Regions from separate parts of the Achromobacter sp. DH1f genome, predicted to be linked through region 2. Evidence: riboswitches for the same ligand, from Rfam matches in the RefSeq annotation. Region 2 holds a riboswitch; the other holds the start of a gene.
The links. Region 2 has a riboswitch for fluoride ahead of U858_RS0106545 (voltage-gated chloride channel family protein). Riboswitches for the same ligand answer to the same signal wherever they lie in the genome.
Positions count from the first base shown of each region.

Region 1: another riboswitch for fluoride. It lies ahead of U858_RS0124070 (hypothetical protein); the one in region 2 lies ahead of U858_RS0106545 (voltage-gated chloride channel family protein).

Region 1 covers NZ_AYMF01000028.1:112,712-119,413, forward strand. The annotation lists partial or broken gene U858_RS33910 (NADH:flavin oxidoreductase) at 1-698, shown strand, start outside; partial or broken gene U858_RS36265 (transposase) at 752-873, shown strand; gene U858_RS0124070 (hypothetical protein) at 1,108-1,635, opposite strand; fluoride riboswitch at 1,702-1,767, opposite strand; fluoride riboswitch at 1,866-1,938, shown strand; gene U858_RS0124075 (voltage-gated chloride channel family protein) at 2,019-3,332, shown strand; gene U858_RS0124080 (DUF190 domain-containing protein) at 3,352-3,714, shown strand; gene crcB (fluoride efflux transporter CrcB) at 3,729-4,115, shown strand; gene U858_RS0124090 (DUF190 domain-containing protein) at 4,141-4,461, shown strand; gene U858_RS0124095 (histidine phosphatase family protein) at 4,839-5,459, shown strand; partial or broken gene U858_RS36270 (transposase) at 5,766-6,236, shown strand; gene U858_RS0124100 (AarF/ABC1/UbiB kinase family protein) at 6,397-6,702, opposite strand, start outside.
Region 2 covers NZ_AYMF01000008.1:17,206-23,907, forward strand. The annotation lists gene U858_RS0106525 (ABC transporter substrate-binding protein) at 1-154, shown strand, start outside; gene U858_RS35590 (hypothetical protein) at 335-1,240, shown strand; gene U858_RS0106535 (DUF4148 domain-containing protein) at 1,438-1,758, shown strand; gene U858_RS0106540 (winged helix-turn-helix domain-containing protein) at 1,777-2,139, shown strand; fluoride riboswitch at 2,237-2,305, shown strand; gene U858_RS0106545 (voltage-gated chloride channel family protein) at 2,422-3,774, shown strand; gene U858_RS0106550 (histidine phosphatase family protein) at 3,771-4,388, shown strand; gene U858_RS0106555 (hypothetical protein) at 4,416-4,895, opposite strand; gene U858_RS0106560 (hypothetical protein) at 5,158-6,438, shown strand; gene U858_RS0106565 (hypothetical protein) at 6,519-6,702, shown strand, end outside.

The sequences.
Region 1 (6,702 bases), on a different contig from region 2:
GATAGGCCACGCGCCGCGCCATCGACGCAGGTTTCGACGGCGTGGAATTGCATGGCGCGCATGGCTTTCTCATTCAGAATTTCCTGTCGCCGCTCTTTAACCAGCGCGCGGACGACTGGGGCGGCTCGCTGGAAAACCGCATGCGTTTTCCGACCGAAGTCGTGCGCGCAGCGCCCTGCGTGATCGCCACGCACGCAAAGCGGCCATTCCTGGTAGGCTACCACATCTCGCCGGAAAAACCCGGCGAAGGCGGACTGCGCATCGACGATGCGCTGGCCTTGGCGGAAGCACTGATCGAGCGCGGACAGATCGACTATTTGCACGCCTCGCTCTACGACCTGCTGCAGGGCCGGCCGCAGGCCGCGACCCATAGCGCGACCACGGTTCGACAGTTCATCGAGCGCGTGGCGAGCAGCCTGCTGTTCATGGCAGCGGGCCAGATACGCACGGCCGAACAGGCGCGCCAGGCGCTGGCCCTGGGTTTGCCGCTCGTGGCCGTGGGCCGCGGGCTGGCGATGAATCCGCGCTGGGTGGAGTTAATACAGACCGGGCGCGACGAAGACATCGACATGGCGCTGGACCTGTCCCACGAGCCGGGCGAGCTGCAGGTGCCGGACACGCTGTGGTCGGCGATCAAGAGCACGGCCGGCTGGTTTCCGGTGCAGGAGCAGAACGCGACCCTTGCCCGGGCAAGTTAAATTGGCGGGCGGTACTGTCCGCCGGACCGCAACCACCGCGGCTTCGCCGCGGTATGCAAGAACAGATCATCGGCGTGAAAAAGGAGGGCGAGGCAGAGGAGCCAAGGTAGCAGACCTGTGCCCCGAGCACGGAATCTCGGGAACAACTTACTACACCTGGAAGGCGAAATTCGGCGAAATCGATGCTGGGCAAGGGTGCACTTCGGCATCTCCTAAGCAAAAAGTAGCCAGCCCGCAGGCCAAACGCGAACCGGTCAGGACGTTGATGACCGAGCGCGGAATGTGTATCCCCGGGCCTGCGAGCTGGTAGGCATCTCTCAGTCGCTATTCGCTTAGAAAGTAAGCGTACGGACGATATGGCATTAACCGAGCGCATGAAGGAGATGGCGGCGCTCAAACGGCGTTACGGCTAGCCGTTGATAAATTCTCCAAACACTCCCGAAGCGCGAGAGCGAATGATGGCGGCCCGCAATGCGCTAGCAAGCTTGGACACTGCAGCGCAGTAGGTCTGGATAGCTTCCAGATACCACCGCTTTTGTTGATGGATGACGTGCAACTTTCCCGCTTGAGCAAGTTGCTTGCGCATTGCGCGCATGCCATCCGCGAATGATCTCAGCGATTGGAGCTTGCGATCCGCCAGATCACGGAATACCTCATGACGATACGCCACAGCTTCCAAGGTATGGAGCGGCACGCGGAACAGCCCGTCCAGTGCATATTCCGCCCGCCCCGCCACGATCGCACCAAAGGCTTGATCAAGATTCAGGTCCACAAAATAATCGGGCTCGGGCGGAGACAACTCCATCAGCGCGATGCTTTGATGCGCATCGTTGAACAGGAGGCTCAATTCTGGAAAGGTACCGGGCAATGGGCCGGCGGGCACGGCATCCGTCTCTTCTTTGCTGGCCAAAGCAATATTGCTAACTTGGTTCGCCATCCTTACCCCACAAGTTCTGTTGGTGGCGTTACGGGCGAAAAAAAACTACGTGCCTCGTCTGCCGAGATCAACGTAGGCATCATCAGCCCAGGGTTGGGCGAGTAGTGGAGGAATGCCATCTCCGTAATCAGTGTATCGACGCAATCGTGGCATGGCTAGCCCCAAAGAAAAAGGGGGGCACAGCATTCCGAACCTGCTTGCGCTGCCTATGCTCCACTGCTAAGATCAATGCATTCTACGGAGATGGCATTCCTCCGTTAACCGCCGCAATTTTTCACTGCGGCTGATGATGCCTACAGATCCCTGGTTTGCACCGGGTCTGTAGGCATTTTTGTCCTACGGCTGCGCAGATCAGGGGGGTCTCTCCCTTTTGTCCTGATCCCATGCCGCGCACAACACGCTTAGAACAACTAGACCTCCTGCCCTATATCGGCAAATGGCTGGTCATCTCTTTAGCCGTCGCGTGCCTAGCCGGCATTGCCTCCGCCCTCTTCCTGCATGCACTCGATTGGGCAACTGCGACCCGCGAAGCGAATCGGTATTTGATCTGGCTCTTGCCGGTTGCCGGCTTCGCGGTGGGCTGGTGCTATCTCCGCATGGGACGCCCTGTCGAGGCGGGCAACAACCTGATCATCGACGAGATCCATGACCCGAAGAAGGTCATCCCGCTACGCATGGTACCCATGGTGCTCGGCGGCACGGTCATTTCGCACCTCTTCGGAGCTTCCGTAGGGCGCGAAGGGACGGCAGTGCAAATGGGGGGAGCGCTGGCCGACCAGCTCACCCATGTGCTACGGATGCGTCCCGAAGACCGCCGGCTCATTCTCATGGCAGGGATTGCCGCCGGGTTTTCATCTGTTTTCGGTACGCCATTGGCCGGAGCCATTTTTGGCTTGGAGGTGTTGGTGATTGGCCGCATGCGCTACGACGCTCTTTTTCCATGCGTGGTGACTGCCATTGCCGCAGATCAAATCGGGCTTCTCCTGGGTGTCCATCACACACACTACGCCGTGCTGGAGGTCGCGCCGATAGGCCTGGTAAGCATCCTGAGCGTGGTGGTGGCGGGCATACTGTTCGGGTTGATCGGCATGATCTTCGCCAATAGCGCGCACGCCATAGGCGCGGTCATGAAGCGATACGTTCCCTATGCCCCCTTGCGTCCGTTCATCGGCGGTGCGGTGGTCGCCGTGGCCGTCTGGGCCACCGACGGCTACCGCTACATCGGCCTGGGCATCCCGTCCATTGTTCAAGCGTTCCAGCAGCCTGTCGCGCCATGGGACTTCCTAGGCAAACTCCTATTCACCGTCGCCTCGCTCGGAACAGGGTTCAAAGGCGGAGAGGTCACCCCCCTCTTCTACATCGGCGCGACCCTCGGCAACGCCTTGGCTCCGCTCCTGCATCTGCCGTTCTCGATGCTCGCCGGCCTCGGATTCGTCGCTGTCTTCGCTAGCGCCGCCAACACCCCGATAGCCACCATCGTAATGGCCATCGAACTATTCGGGCCTGAAATTGCGCCCTTCGCCGCAGTTGCCTGCATCGCGGCATATCTGTTCTCTGGCCACAGCGGGATCTACCACGCGCAACGCGTCGGCCATTCAAAGCACCGCGTCTTGCCCGAGGGCCTTCGTATATCGGAGCTTGGCGCCTATCGCAAACAACTGCGCCAACAATCGATGGCCTGCACCCCCGAGAAATAAACCCAGGACCTTATACAGAATGACGACTGACATGACCGCCTTGCGTCTCTACTTTCCCATTTCCGCGCGCGCCTCAGCCACCCGCTTCTGGCACCGGCTGAGCGCGCCCGCCTTGGCTCACCACATCATCAATGCCGCCCAAAAATCGGGCATCCAGCAGGCCGTACTGCACCACATTCAATCGGGCTATCTCAAAGGGGAAAGGTTGACGCATCTCCACCCTGAAGTCACAAGCATAAGACATCCGCAGTGTGTCGAGTTGATCGATAGCGAATCAGCGCTCAGGAAGTTCCTCCACGACCACGCGGCCGAACTGCACAAGGTGCGGGCGGTGCTGCTCAAGTGCGAGATACCGCTAATTCCAAACAGCCAACCCACCTGACGCCGAGGGATTCGATGCTTGCCACAGTCTTCGCGATTTCAATAGGGGCCGCCCTCGGAGCCCTGTTGCGGTGGTGGCTGGGAAACGCTTTCAATTCCCTATTCCCCTCCATTCCTCCCGGCACCCTGATCGCCAACCTCCTGGGTGGCTACATCATTGGACTGGCGATCAGCTATTTCGGAGGGCATCCGGGGCTTTCTCCCCAGTGGCGCCTATTTATCGTCACTGGTTTCTGTGGCGGATTGACGACCTTTTCAACTTTTTCCGGGGAACTGGCATCGTTGTTGCAGCAAGAACGATTTGGGCTGCTGGGCACGTCCATCGTGGTGCATGTGGCGGGCTCGCTCGTCATGACGCTGCTAGGCATTGCCACGATCTCGGCCCTGCGATCGACGAACTGATTCACACCCAATAGGAAGACGAAACATGAAGGGATATCAATTGACTTTTTACACCCAGCAGGATCGCCGGCACGGTAAGGAAACGCTGTCGGAATGGCTGCTCAACCTGGCGAAGCAGCATGGTGCGTTGGGGGGGACGATGTTCAGCGCGGGCGAGAGCTTTGGCCATGAAGGGCGGTTTCATTCGGCGCACTTCTTCGAGCTTGCGGATCAACCCGTTGGGGTCATGGTTGCCGTGGACGAAGCCACATGCGACACCCTGCTAGAAGCGGTCAAGAACGAGGCTGTCGATGTCTTCTTCGTAAGAACGCCCGTTGAATATGGACGCACAGGATCTTCGACCTGAGCTAACGCCAACACTTTCGAACACCTTAGGCATGTCGAAAACTCATCGTTCTATCGTGTTATGCGCTCGTGACGCCCGCTCGGAACCCGAGCGACAAGCAGTCAGCGATGACGTGTTCAAGCACCTGCTTCGATGGACCGCAGGAAACCTATTGTTGGTACCTGTTTGGTGGATGCTGTCTTCAGTCCAGTATGAAGGAAATGAATGGCTAATTGGCATATGGGGATTTCTAACTGGGGCTGTCTGGGCACGTATTCTGGCCCTCCTCATGCTTTGGCTAAGACTTCGGCCTCGCCGTGTTTCCGAGCGATGACATTTTCACTTCCACGCCAGCAAGCTAGCCATAACTTTATGTTCAATATCGGAGATCGAAATATATGACGCACCTGATCCTCACGCGCCACGGTCACGTCGACTGGATTGCTACCGAGCGGTTCCGTGGTCGCGCGGAACTACCTCTTTCTGAATTGGGAAAGCGACAAGCCACCGCGCTTGGAGCGCGGATAGCCAGAAGCTGGAAGCCTCGCGCCATTTACGCCAGCCCGCTCTCGCGTTGCGTGCATACGGCGCAGGCTATCGCTCAGACGACGGGCGCTGCCGTGCAAACGCTTTCCGACCTAGTCGACACCGACTATGGGCAGTGGCAGGGGCGCACCCATCAGGAAGTGCAGGCGCATTGGCCTGAAGAGTTCAAAAGCTGGTTCGAGAATCCGGACTTGACGGCGATCCCAGACGGCGAGACGTTGGCCGCGGTCCTGGTTCGTGCGACCTCGGTCCTGCGCAACATGATTGCAGAACATCCCGATGACCAAGTCGTCCTGGTCGGACACGACAGCATTAATCGAGTGATCCTTTTGCATGCCCTGGGGTTGCCGCTATCACATTACTGGCGAGTAAAGCAGGAGCCATGCTGCGTCAACGAGATCCGCATTGAAGGCGGCAAATGCGCGCTCTACCGAATCAATGAGAGCTTTCATCTGATTGGTCTGAGCGCCTAAGCCCCTTGCGCTGGAGACCGAAGATCGTGAACTGATGGCCGGCCCTCATAAGTTTCTCTAAGCGGGCGAGCAGCCCGTCTCCGAGATTTCTCATGCATCCCTCTTCCGAGTCGCACCTCCTATCCACGGGGCGTCAGGGCAGGGCCATGGGCTTCGTGCTGTTCGTCGGCCTGCTGAGCTTCTTTACCAATATGGCGCATGAAGGCTCACGAAGCTGACCCTAACCCAGTTTTTAGTACCGATCTAAATTAGAGAATCCGGCATGGTTTCACCATATGGGATAGGAGCCATGCCGTGAAGAGATAGAAATACACCAAAGAGCAAATCGCCTTTGCGCTGAAGCTAGCCGAACTGGAAGAGTCCGTAACCGAGGTCTGCCGCAAGATGGGCGTGAGCGAAGCCAACTTATACAACTGGAAGAAGAAATGCTGCGGGCTTGATCCCTCGGAGTTGCGACGACTTCGCCAGCTTGAAGATGTATGCAATCGACTCAAGCGCCTAGTCGCAAACCTGTCGCAGGACAAGGCGATGTTGCAGGACGTTCTTGCAAAAAGGCTCTGAAGCCTTCGCGGCGCCACGTACTCCTGGATGATCTGATGAAGCGGTACGGCGTTGGCGAGACCTAGGCATGCGCCGTAGTCATGCTTTCCCGGTCGTTGTATCGCCTACGAATCGTGCCGACGCGATAGTGGTGCCCTAGCCATGCGAATCCGCGAGATCGCGCCTACGCGGATTCACTACGGATACCGGCAATTACCCGCGATGCTGCGCCGCGAAGACCAACCACCAGCCTGAACTACTCCTGCTCCGGTCGACAAAACCCGTTGATCGGCCTGATTCAGGAGAAACGACATCGCGGATGGGTTGATTGTGAATCAGGCTCTTTGGCGACTCCGCGCAAGCACGACCAAGGATCCCTACTCAAGTCAGCATCCAGTCAGAGCCGGCGTGGCAACAGCAGCCAGACGAGCCCAATGGTGATAAGCGCAACGCCAGCCCATGCCGTCGCGGGTATGCCGAACAGACGCGGGCCGAAGTCGAGCAGGCGCGGGGCCAGGCCGAGCGCGAAGGCAGCCGTAACTATCGCGACAGCGATGCGGGTGGCCGCCCATCGGATGTCGCCGCCGATGCGGTCAAGTCCCTTCAACTCGATGTCGGCCGCAATGCGGCCCTGGCGCAGGCGTAGCGCCAGCAGACGAAAGAGCGCCGGCAAATCGGATGCGAGCCCGGCAAAGTCGAGCGC
Region 2 (6,702 bases):
ATGCGCGCCCAAGTTGAACGCCAAGGGCGATCCGAACAAGTGGCTGTCGGATCAACACGCGCCGTGGAAGAAGCTGGGCAATGAAAAGCCCAAGGGCGAGACGGTGGCTTATGAAAAGCTGCTGGAAGCCTGGAAGGAGGGCAAGGTGCGGTAGTGGGCCTATTCCTCGGTTAATCAAAGAAAACGCCACGGACTCGTGGCGTTTTCTTTGGTCGGAAATTACTGCTTGTATGTCGGCGGAGGGATGCAGACATGCGGATTAGCTTTTGTAATATGAAAAATATTACAAAATGTATGTTATTGTTTTTATTTTATATATTTTATTGGAAACGAAATGCCATTGCCGGAAGCCCTACAGGGCGAGCGCTGGACTGAAGATATTGCGCGAAAAATATTGCCTTTACTCGTCTGGTGTGCCGAGAACGAGAAGACAATTACCTACGGGCAATTGGACGAGGAACTGCAAAGAAGAGGTTGGGGACATCATGTCAACGTCGTGGTGTATGGGCATCCGGCAGGTGCCATTGGCGACGCAATGATAGAAACTGAACAAGAAACGGGTGTTAAACATCCGCCGATTAATGCGTTGATAGTCAATGCAAAGTCCGGCATACCTGGGAGTGGCTGCGACTACTACATTACTAATCATCTTCGTGGCATACCGAAACGTGGCCTCAGCGACAGTGATAGACAAACCATGGCGTGGGAGACGTTTGAGGAAGTATGGCGTTTTGATGGATGGCGCGATGTATTGAAAAGATATGGTCTGAAGCCTATTGTCGACGCAATTCCGGCGCTCGAGGATGTTGAGACTTCCGATCGAGAGCCAACCAAATCAGGATGGTCCAGTGAGCCGGAGAGCGAGGCTCATAGAAAATTAAAAGAATGGGTGGCTGATCATCCTGAAGTATTGGCTTCAAAAATAGAATTTCAGCGAGGAGAGACTGAGTGGCTGTTCGCTTCAGGTGATCGCGTGGATGTGTTGTTCCAGCATGGTGAGGGTTGCATTGCTGTTGAAGTCAAATCCGAAATATCTAATGATGCAGATTTGGAACGCGGAATTTATCAATGCGTAAAGTACCGAGCGTTACTGCGAGCCGAGCTGAAAATTAAAGGGTTGGTGCCGAATGGGCGCTCCGTCTTGGTGACGTCGAAAACGGTGCCAGCCGCATTGCAGGAGGACGCCGATAACCTTGGGGTGTCGATTATTTTTGTATCGAAGGACAGCTTGAAAATCTAATAGGTTTGGGGGCGATAATGCGTCCCTATTTTTTGTGCTACAGGTCAGGACGTGCCGTTTTTCCATCAAGAAGCTTCCTCTAGCGAGCCTATAGCTGACCTTTCAAAAACGTAATCTCCCTATCCGCTTTCTGTCTGCATCGCCTTCCTAGAATGAATTCCGTGCAGTACCCAACGTGATTCTTAGGAGTGTGAAGCATGCAGATTCTTCGTAAAACCGCTTTGTTCCTGGCCCTGGCGACGGGCGTGTCGGGCGCCGCGCTGGCGCAGCCGGTGGCATCGGCCGGGGCGCCGGCCACGGCGTTGACCAGTCCGTATGGCCAGTCGTTGACCCGCGCCGAAGTGCTGGCCGATCTGGCGCTGTGGAAGCGGGCCGGGGTGGACCGGTTCTGGCGCGGCGAGGCCACGCCGGATATCTACAGCCCGGAATACAAGGCCGCGTTCTCGGAATATGTGCGGCTGCGCACGGGGCCGGATTACCAGGCCGAGGTGCAGCGCCAGACCGACGCGCGCCGCTAGCCGCGAGAGGGCCTGGACGTGAGCCACATCCTGCTCACTGGCATGCCCGAGTCCGGCGACAGGCTGCAATTTGCGGACCTGGAGCTGGACCTGCTGCGCTTTCGGGCGTGGCGCGACGGCCAGGCGCTGCTGTTGACGCCCAAGGAATTCGGGCTGCTGGCCTTGCTGATGGGCAGCCCGGGCGCGGTGTTCACCAGCTGGCAGCTGGCCGAGCAGGTCTGGAAGACCAAGGCGCATGTCCACGGGCCACAGCACGTCAAGTGCCAGGCGGTGGCCATCGCCATGCGGCGGTTGCGCAAGAAGGTCGATGGCGGCTGCCGGCCGCGGCTGCTGCACGTGATCCGCGGCGGCAGCTTCATGCTGGCCGCCGGGCCGCTGTGACGGCGCGCGTCCGGCCCAGGTCGCGCGGCAGCCACCCGCCTGGTTATGGGGCCAGCTCATCGGCATCTTGGCAGGCCACGCCGCCTTCGGCTATATTCCTGCCAATGGAGATGGTGTTCCTCCTTTAACCACCGCGCCTTGCGCGGTTGATGACGCCTACAGAAACCTGACCAACGTCGGGGCTGTAGGCGTTCGCATTTTTGGCCTCTTTTTTGGCTTCATCTGCGGCTTCTGTTCAGCCTTGAACCATTGGTCAGCCCGAGTCCTTTCGAGCCATGACCCATGCCGCGATTTCCCCGTGTAGAACCCTTTGAACTCTTGCCCTACGCCGGCAAGTGGTTCGCGATTGCGTCCCTGGTCGGCGCGCTGGCCGGCTGCGCGTCGGCGATCTTCCTGGTTGCCCTGGACCTGGCCACCGGTTGGCGGCAAACCCACGCCTGGGTGATCTGGCTGCTGCCGGTGGCCGGCTTTGCGGTGGGCTACGTGTACCACCGGCTGGGCAAGTCGGTGGATGCCGGCAACAACCTCATCATCGATGAGATTCATGACCCCAAGAAGGTCGTGCCGCTGCGCATGGTGCCGCTGGTGCTGGGCGGCACGGTCGTGTCGCATCTGTTCGGTGCGTCGGTCGGGCGCGAAGGCACCGCGGTGCAGATGGGCGGCGCGCTGGCGGACCAGCTGACGCGCCTGCTCCGGCTGGAACGCGAAGACCGCCGGGTGTTGCTGATGTCGGGCATCAGCGCCGGCTTTTCGTCGGTGTTCGGCACGCCCCTGGCCGGCGCGGTGTTCGGGCTGGAGGTGCTGGCCATCGGCCGCATGCGCTACGACGCGCTGTTTCCCTGCCTGGTCGCCAGCATCGTGGCCGACCAGGTCTGCCTGGCCTGGGGCATTCACCACACGGCGTATGCGATCGGCGCGATCGCCCCCGTGGGCGTGGCCAGCGTGGCGGCGGTGTTTGCGGCGGGCATCGTATTTGGCCTGGTCGGCATGTTGTTTGCGGCGGCCGTGCACAAGCTGGCGGCCGCGGTCAGGCAGGCCATCGCCTACGCGCCGCTGCGCCCGGTGGCGGGCGGCGTCGTCATCGCGACGGCGGTGTGGGCACTGGACGCCTACCGCTACATCGGGCTGGGCATTCCCGACATCGTGCGTTCGTTTCAGGCGCCGATGGCGCCGTGGGACTTCCTGGGCAAGTTCGCCTTTACCGTAGCCTCGCTGGGCACGGGCTTCAAGGGCGGGGAAGTCACGCCACTGTTCTACATCGGCGCCACGCTGGGCAATGCGCTGGCGCCGCTCTTGCACATGCCGTTCGCGATGATGGCCGGTATCGGCTTCGTGGCGGTGTTTGCCGGCGCGGCCAACACACCGATCGCGACCACGCTGATGGCCATGGAACTGTTCGGCGCCGACATCGGCCCGCTGGCGGCCATCGGCTGCGTCACGGCCTATCTGTTTTCCGGGCACGCCGGCATCTACCGGGCCCAGCGTGTCGGCCATCGCAAGCATCACCGGCAAGGGCAGGGCGGCGGTTCGGCCGACTTATCCTTGTCAGACCCGCCGCCGGGCGTTCACGCTGTCGCCGCCAAGGCGGCATCGGCCCGGCCACTTTCGCGCCATCAACAGGAGAAGCGCACATGACCAAGATCATCCTGGCCCGCCATGGCCACGTCGACTGGATTTCACCGGAACGGTTCCGGGGCCGGGCAGAGGTGCCGCTGTCCGATCTGGGGCAGCGCCAGGCCCGTGCGTTGGGCGCACGCGTCGCCAAGTCGTGGCGGCCTGATGCCCTGTACACCAGCCCGCTGTCGCGCTGCGTGCGCACGGGCGCCGAAATCGCCAGCGCAACGGGTGCCAGCGCCGGCATTCTCGACGCCTTGGCCGACACCGATTACGGCGAATGGCAGGGGCTGACCCACGAAGAGGTGCGCGCCCGCTGGCCCGAGCAGCATCGGCTATGGCGGCAAGCGCCCGACCTGGCGGCGATTCCGGGTGGCGAGACGCTGGCTGGCGTGCTGGCGCGAGGCATCGGCGTGCTGCAGTACGTGATGCAGGCGCACGCCGGGCAGACCGTGGTGCTGGTGGGGCACGACAGCATCAACCGCATCCTGCTGTTGCAGGCGCTGGGGCTGCCCTTGTCGCGCTACTGGCGCATCAAGCAGCAGCCGTGCTGCGTCAATGAAATCGACATCGACGGCGAGACCTTCACGCTGCATCGGCTGAACGAGACCCTGCATACCGAGGGCATCGTGTAGCGGCCAGGGTGGCGTGGCCGTTCGGGATCAGGCGTGCTCGGCGCTGGCCTGCGGGGTCTCGCGGGCCGCCAACGCCGCCAGCGTGTCGGCCTGCCAGGCGAATTCGATGGTGAATGCGTCCGGGTCCGAGATTGCTCCGTAACCGCCCTGGCCGTACACGGCGGCGTAGGCGGCGTATTCCGCGGCGCGCAGCGCCTTGCCGGCCAGCGCGGCGGCGACGGCGTATGTCGCGGAGACGGCAGCATGGCCGCAGCCGTCAATGGAGGTCGAGCCGGGGTGATGGTTGGCCAGTTGCGCGGCCAGGGCAGAGGCGTCGGCCAATTGCACGTCGGTGGCGGCGCCCGCGAGATAGCGGCCCAGCGTCGCCAGGCAGGCGATGGCCTGCGGGTCTTCCAGCAGGTGTTCGACCCGCTGCGTACAGGCGTGGGCGAAGGCCAGGCGCAGGGGCGCGTGGGCGGGGGCGTCCAGGTCCAGCTGGCTGGCCAGGCGTTCCAGGGCGATGTTCATGGTGAGGCTCCTTGCAGGCGGGCAGGGCGGCGGGGGGCTGTCAGGCTTTGTCAAAAGCGCGGCGATGCAGACGGCGTGTTGATGTCGACGCCTCATTTTTACGCCGCTACCCGCTACAGGTGAAATGAAATAAATTCGCTGATTGATGAGAAAAATCGCTCAGAACCGCGACCGCGGTAACGGTATGCCATCGACCGCTTGCCCATGATGCCCTGCGGTATGCTGTGCGCTTTTCCCGCCTGCCGCCGCGGCCATTTGCTCCATGTTCAAGCGCACGCCCGCCACCACCGCCGCCATTGTCGAAGGCCGCATCGAGCAGATGCGTGTCGCCGTGCCGCTTGTCCGAGGCAACGTCCATATCGTGGTGAATGGGGTGTCGGTGTTTGGCGCCTTCGAGAGCGCCGCCGACATTCGTACGTTGCGGGGCCTGCAGGAGCAAGGCGTGCCCGTACGCGTCGGCGTGCTGGATGGCCCGCAGTCGCTGCGGCACTTTTCTTGGCTATCCGCCGCGCAAGGTCCGGGCATCCCGCCGCGCTACTACGTGGACCTGCGGCGCCGCGCCTGGCGCAGCATCGGCATCAGCACCGCGCTGGCGGCCGCGTTGATCGGGGGCTGCTTCCTGCTGGACCTGGGGTCCTTCGTGCAGGTGCTGATGCTGGTGGTGGCGTTGACGGTGGCGCTGTTCGCGCTGATCCTGGCGGGCAGTTCCCTATACGGCCTGTGGGACAACCGCCTGCACCGGCCGGCCATCTTGCAGAGCGAGGCGGGGTATCGCCAGCAACAGGGCAGGCCGGTCTCGCTGGGTGCCGCCGTTTCCGCCGCCGTTTCCGCCGCCGCCTCGGCGCTGCAGGCAGACAAGCAACGGCTTGCCGAACCGCAGGTCAGTGAACGACTCGTCGCCGATGCATCGCCCGAGATCCTCCATGTACACGGCGTATTGACGTCCTTGACTCACGAGGCGCGGCCCGGGACGCGGCACCGTCCCAGCGCCGGCGTCTACCGCTTTCAGGTCGGCCGTCAGCCCTACGCCTTGCATGTCGGCGAAGACCTGGGCAACGTCCAGCCTTTCCTGGCCGAGGGCGACCGCGTCGAATTGGCCGCCTACGCCGGCGAGATTCCCGGCGCAGGGCCGCACCGGCTGGTCTACGGCCTGCGCAATCGCGAAGATGACCGCGTCTATGTCTGTCATCGGCACTTTCGCGGTGCCCATACCCGGATCGGCCCGGTCGGCGTCGGCTTGAGTCAGCGCGTGCCGATGCTGGCGCTGCTGGGCAGCCTGCTGCTGGTCACCTGGCTGGTGGTCGTGGGCTTTCTTCATTTCGGCGGATCGCCGCAAGAGCATGCCGACCTGCCGGAGCTGGCGGCATTCCTGTTCGCGATCCTGCTGTTCGTCTGGGCCTGCTTCGCGGTGCCGCTGCTGTATCTGGACACGCGCTGGCGCCTGGGGCGTCCGACGCGGCGTCAGCGTATTCTGGAGCGCATCTACCGTACGCTGGATCTGGGTACGCCGTTCGCGCCCAAGGTGCGCATCGAAGAAGTGTAGTGACCGGTCACCGCCGTGTCAGCACAGGGCCGATGGCAGCGGATATAGTTGGCAGTTCCATTGACCCCACAGGTGTTTCGATGAAAAGCCATTACCCCACGTTCTGCGACGGCGCGGCGCCCGGTCTCGTGCACAAGCTGGGCGGCTTGCCGTGGGGGCTGCCCATCGCACACTGGCCGATATGCCGGGAATGCGGCCGGGCCATGAGCTTTCTGGCGCAAGCCCCGGGGCAATCGGCCGAGGCCAATGCGCCCGACCTGGATA